2 regions of the Enterobacter sp. SA197 genome follow, and region 1 is predicted to be linked to the other one. Evidence: predicted binding sites of a transcription regulator. Region 1 holds the regulator's gene; the other holds the start of a gene.
What was found. Region 1 encodes CRP, which controls carbon source genes, mostly activating them, when cyclic AMP is high. Its sites were predicted from a motif close to ATGTGANNNNNNTCACAT; they were not measured.
Positions count from the first base shown of each region.

Region 2: a site for CRP is predicted at 1,266-1,283, ahead of M1D91_RS22335 (glutathione S-transferase). Genes of this name have one in related genera too.

Region 1 is NZ_CP096393.1:4,557,241-4,560,452, forward strand. Features, by position in the region: gene M1D91_RS21435 (phosphoribulokinase) at 1-353, shown strand, start outside; gene M1D91_RS21440 (OsmC family protein) at 699-1,103, opposite strand; gene crp (cAMP-activated global transcriptional regulator CRP) at 1,412-2,044, shown strand; gene M1D91_RS21450 (YccS/YhfK family putative transporter) at 2,093-3,212, shown strand, end outside.
Region 2 is NZ_CP096393.1:4,745,355-4,748,566, forward strand. Features, by position in the region: gene M1D91_RS22330 (PTS mannitol transporter subunit IICBA) at 1-960, opposite strand, end outside; gene M1D91_RS22335 (glutathione S-transferase) at 1,494-2,102, shown strand; gene selA (L-seryl-tRNA(Sec) selenium transferase) at 2,196-3,212, shown strand, end outside.

The sequences.
Region 1 (3,212 bases):
GCCATTCACGTGAAGCCGTGATGGATTCGGTGGTGCGCTCGATGGAGGATTACATCAACTTCATTACGCCGCAGTTTTCCCGTACCCATATTAACTTCCAGCGCGTTCCTACCGTTGACACCTCAAACCCGTTCGCCGCAAAAGTTATCCCCTCTCTCGACGAAAGCTTTGTGGTTATTCACTTTCGTAATCTGGAAGGCATTGATTACCCCTGGCTACTGGCCATGCTACAGGGTTCATTTATTTCACATATGAATACGCTGGTAGTGCCGGGCGGCAAGATGGGACTGGCGATGGAGCTTATTATGACGCCGCTGGTAGAGCGATTAATGGAAGGTAAGAAGATCGAGTGAGTTCAGTTCCCTATCCCCTTGAGCTGAAAAATCCCCGGTAATAGTACATCTTGCAGCGATAACATTGCGTGATGAGAATAATACAGCCACCGCGATAACAGGGTCCGGCTGAAAATCACCGACGTGTATCCGTAAGGCCGGGGGGCAGGGCTGTGGCGATGAGCCAACCCTGGCTCGGTCACGGGTTCTGGATCTCTGGAGAAACCAGGAACCTGAGGTGAGCGGAATGACTACCAGAGCCGCATGTTTCCCCTCCCCAAAGAGGAGAGGGGACTGTCCGTGCTCGCATTATTTTGTGGGAAATCCCTCAGCCCGGCGGGGGCAGGAAAGAATATCCACCACCAATCAGGCTTCAATCACTTCATACGAATGGGTGATATTCACCGCTTTTTCCAGCATCAGCGCCACTGAACAGTACTTCTCTGCAGAGAGATCTACCGCACGTGATACTGCCGCATCCTTCAACGCTTTTCCTGTCACAATGAAGTGCAGATTGATGTGGGTGAATAAACGCGGCGCCTCTTCCCGACGTTCGGAGGTCAGCTTGACTTCGCAGTCTGTCACATCGTGACGGCCTTTTTGCAGAATAGAGACCACATCAATCGCGCTGCATCCGCCCGCGGCCATCAGCACCATTTCCATAGGGCTTGGCGCTTTATCGCCCGCATTACCATCCATCAGGATCTGGTGCCCGGAAGCAGACTCCCCCAGGAACGTTAACCCTTCAACCCATTTCACACGCGCATGCATTTTTCTTCACTCCGCAGTAGCAACTTTCTCTACAGATTACGCGTACATAAGAAAACTCGCAACGGAAGGCGACCTGCATCAAGCTGAAGCGAGACACCAGGAGACAGGCGGCAAAACCTATGCTAAAACAGTCTGGATGCTACAGTGATATATTGATGTACTGCATGTACGCAGAGGACATCACATCTTAGAGGCCGCAGACACGTCTGACGGTGCACTTCCCAGGTATCGGGAAGACAGATTGCAACCCCAGTCACAGGGCGCAGATCCTGAGGCTGGAGCCAGCTTATAACAGAGGATAACCGCGCATGGTGCTTGGCAAACCGCAAACAGACCCGACTCTCGAATGGTTCTTGTCTCATTGCCATATTCATAAGTACCCGTCGAAGAGCACGCTGATTCACCAGGGTGAAAAAGCGGAGACGTTGTACTACATCGTCAAAGGCTCAGTGGCTGTGCTCATCAAGGATGAAGAAGGAAAAGAGATGATCCTCTCTTACCTGAACCAGGGCGATTTTATTGGTGAACTGGGTCTGTTCGAAGAAGGTCAGGAGCGCAGTGCCTGGGTACGCGCCAAGACCGCTTGTGAAGTGGCTGAAATTTCCTACAAAAAATTCCGTCAGTTGATCCAGGTAAACCCGGATATTCTGATGCGTCTCTCTTCGCAGATGGCGCGTCGCCTGCAGGTCACGTCGGAAAAAGTGGGCAACCTCGCCTTCCTCGACGTAACAGGCCGTATTGCTCAGACGTTACTGAATCTGGCGAAACAACCCGACGCCATGACCCACCCGGACGGTATGCAAATTAAAATAACCCGTCAGGAGATTGGTCAGATCGTGGGCTGCTCGCGTGAAACCGTTGGTCGCATCCTGAAGATGCTGGAAGATCAGAATCTGATCTCCGCGCATGGTAAAACTATCGTCGTGTACGGAACACGTTAATCCCCGAACGGCGCGCTGCTCAAGGCAGTGCGCCGTTTTTGTTTTCCGATGTGGCGCAGGCTGATTTACCACCCCGAAATCAACTACGCACTGCGACAAACGCTGGTGTTATGTCTGCCTGTGACCGTTGGCCTGATTGCCGGTCGACTGGATTTAGGGCTGCTCTTCTCGTTAGTACCTGCCTGTTGCAATATTGCCGGTCTCGACACGCTGCATAAGCGCTTCTTCAAGCGGGTGATCATTGGCGGTTCGCTTTTCGCCGGTAGCAGTCTCGCGGTGCAATTCCTCCTTTTCGAAAACGTCCCGCTACCGCTCATTCTGACCCTGCTGGCGCTGGTGCTGGGGGTGACGGCTGAGATAAGCGCCCTGCATGGCAGGTTGCTCCCCGCCTCACTGATTGCCGCCATCTTCACCCTGAGCCTTGCGGGAAATATGCCGGTCTGGGAGCCACTGCTCATCTACAGCCTTGGCACGTTGTGGTATGGCGCGTTTAACGCCTTCTGGTTCTGGCTGTGGCGGGAGCAGCCACTGCGCGAGTCGCTGAGTTTGTTGTATCGACAACTGGCCGATTATTGCGAGGCTAAATACAGCCTGCTGACTCAGCATGCGGACCCGGAAAAGGCCCTGCCGCCGCTGCTCGCCCGCCAGCAAAAAGCGGTAGATATGATAAGCCAGTGCTACCAGCAACTGCATATGCTGGCGGCAAATCATAACAGTGATTACAAGCGCCTGCGCCGCGTGTTTCAGGTGGCGCTGGATCTGCAGGAGCACATAGCCGTTAGCCTGCACCAGCCAAAGGAAGTCCAGGAGCTGGTAGAGCGTAGCCATGCAGAAGAGGTGATTCGCTGGAATGCGCAAACCGTGGCGGCACGGCTACGGGTCATTGCAGACGACATCCTCTATCATCGTTATCCCCAACGCTTCAATATGGACAAGCAGACAGGCGCACTGGAAAAAATTGCCCGTCAGCATCCGGACAACCCGGTAGGTCAGTTCTGCGCCTGGCACTTCAGTCAGATTGCCCGTGTCCTGCGCACCCAGCGTCCACTCTATATTCGTGATTTGATGGAGGAAAAGCAGCGACGCCTGCCACTCATTCCGGCGCTGAAAAGTTATCTCTCCTTCAAATCTGCTGCATTGCGTAATGCTGCACGCCTCAGCGTTATGC
Region 2 (3,212 bases), 190 kb from region 1:
GAAAATTGCCACGATGTTGGCGAAGTACGCGCCTTTTGGCGTCATCGCCAGTACCGCCAGGATGGAACCAGGAGATGCCGGAGAAACCAGACCGCCACCCAGCACGCTCAGCGTGAAGACGCCAGTCATACCCCCAAGGATAACTGCGATCAGCAGACGTGGGTTCATCAGCACATACGGGAAGTAAATTTCGTGAATACCACCCAGGAAGTGGATGATGGCCGCGCCGCCAGCAGACTGACGTGCGCTACCACGACCGAAGAACATGTACGCCAGCAGGACGCCCATACCCGGACCCGGGTTAGCTTCGATCAGGAAGAAGATAGACTTGCCGATTTCATTAGACTGCTGAATACCCAGCGGCGAGAAGATACCGTGGTTGATGGCGTTATTGAGGAACAGGATTTTCGCCGGTTCAACAAAAATAGACGCCAGCGGCAGCATGTCGTGCTCAACCATGAAGTTAACGCCAGCCGCGAGACCGCGGGACAGCACTTCAACCGCAGGGCCGATGGCGAGAAACGCCAGCAGGGCCAGGATCATACCGATGATGCCAGCGGAGAAGTTATTCACCAGCATTTCAAAACCGGATTTGATCTTACCGTCTACGGCAGCGTCAAATTTCTTGATGCACAGGCCACCCAGAGGACCTGCAATCATCGCGCCGAGGAACATCGGCATATCCGCACCGACGATAACCCCCATGGTAGTGATAGCACCAACAACGCCACCACGATCGCCACCCACCAGGCGGCCACCGGTATAACCGATAAGCAGCGGCAGCAGATAAGTAATCATTGGGCCGACGAGCTTCGCCAGCGTTTCGTTTGGTAACCATCCTGTTGGAATAAACAGAGCGGTAATGATACCCCACGCGATAAACGCGCCGATATTTGGCATTACCATGTTGCTGAGGAAGCGACCAAAGCTTTGCACTCTGATCTTGATATCGGATGACATAAAACACCCCTTCTTATGTTTGCTATCGCACAGGCCGGAAGCCCGAGGTTTTGTTGTTAACGTGGCGGCAGAGGTAGCCGGACCCGTGTTCTGTGATGCGAAATCTCGCACCGAATCAGCCAACTGTCCAGATGACGCCCGGCAATGTGACTTAGATCACGTTAAAGCAGGGGTGACACCGTACTTTAACGTGATATTCGTCACAAAATGGTTGTGTAGAAAAAGAACAAAGCGCAAATAAACAGCGTGACACCCCTAATAATGTGACTCTTATCACAATTTGTGGTGGCGTTTTTGTTATTCATTTGTGATCAACATCACAAGATATTTTTGCCAGGACTTTTCTGAGTGTGATCGGTCGCAAACTCTGGTTTTAGCTGACACAACGACCTGTAATTCACTTTCATCTCATCAGCGGCGACGGGAACCGGTTCACCATAGCCAGACAACTTTTCACATTTATGAAACGGCTGCCGCCGGATTTGTTTACCTTAGTACATACTTAAGGCTTTGCTGGCGATAAGGAGACGGTAATGAAACTGATTGGCAGCTACACCAGCCCGTTTGTACGCAAAATTTCCATTATTCTGCTGGAGAAAGGCATCACTTTTGAGTTTGTGAATGAGCAGCCCTATAACGCGACCCATAACGTGATGCAGTACAACCCATTAGGAAAAGTGCCGGCGCTGGTCACGGACGACGGTGAGATCTGGTTCGACTCCCCGATCATTGCTGAATATATTGATTTATTGGGTATCGCTCCGCCTATGCTGCCAACAGACGCCAAAGCGGCGCTCAGGATCCGCCAGATTGAGGCGCTGGCGGATGGCATTATGGATGCGGCGCTGGTCTCCGTCAGGGAAACGGCCCGCCCCGCAGCACAGCAGTCTGAGGCGGAACTTCTGCGCCAGCGGGAGAAAATCAGTAACGGGCTCGACGCCCTCGAAGGATATCTCACCGACGGCACGCTGAAGGTCGATGCGCTGGATCTGGCAACGGTTTCGATTGCCTGCGCCATTGGTTACCTTAACTTCCGCCGCGTTTCGCCAGGCTGGTGTGTCGACAGGCCGAAACTGGTGAAACTGGTGGAGAATCTGTTTCAGCGTGAGAGCTTCGCCCGTACCGAACCACCGAAGGATTGATGCCTGTTATGTGCGCCTGAATCAACTCGCGCTACAATCCCCTCTCGTCGTTAGCCCTCCCGACGGAGGGGAAAATCTCAGCCAGGCCCAGCCATGACAACGGATATTCAGTCGCTTTACAGTCAGATACCTTCAACCGACCGCCTGCTACGTGAAGCGGCGTTCTCTCCCTTACTGGCCGCCTTTGGTCACCGTCAGGTTGCTGATGCGTTACGTCAGTTACAGGAAGAGGCGCGTGCTACGGTCTGCAAGGCACGGCAACTGCCAGCGTGGTGCGATAACTGGTCGCAGGCGGTATATCAGCGGCTGGTGAGCGACAGCGCGTGCGCATTACGCCCTGTCTTCAACCTGACCGGCACGGTGCTGCATACCAACCTGGGGCGAGCGCCGCAGGCGCAGGCCGCCATTGATGCCGTCACCGAGGCCATGCGTTCACCGGTGACGCTGGAGTACTCACTGCATGATGCCGGGCGGGGCCACCGGGACCGGGCGGTAGCAGACCTGCTCTGCCGTCTGACAGGGGCGGAAGATGCCTGCATCGTAAATAACAATGCAGCTGCCGTTCTGCTGATGCTCGCGGCAACCGCCAGCGGCAAAAAGGTGGTGGTTTCACGGGGTGAGCTGGTGGAGATTGGCGGCGCGTTCCGTATTCCCGATGTGATGCGCCAGGCGGGCTGCGTGTTACAGGAAGTGGGCACCACTAATCGCACTCATGCCAAAGATTACCGTCAGGCGGTAGATGAGAACACCGCGCTGCTGATGAAGGTTCATACCAGCAATTATCACATTGAAGGCTTTACCAGCACGGTAGAGGAAGCCGAGCTGGTCACGCTTGCAGAGGAGCTGAATGTTCCGGTGATTTCCGATCTGGGCAGCGGCTCGCTGGTAGAGTTAAGCCAGTACGGATTACCAAAAGAACCCCTTGTGCAGGCGTTAATTGCCGCTGGCGTAAGCCTGGTGAGTTTTTCCGGGGACAAACTGCTTGGCGGCCCGCAGGCCGGGATAATCGTCGGCAAAAAAGCGTTGATTGAAAAGCTGCAGTCCCATCCACTAAAACGCGCCCTGCGGGCAGATAAGATGACGCTTGCGGCACTCGATGCCACGCTGCGC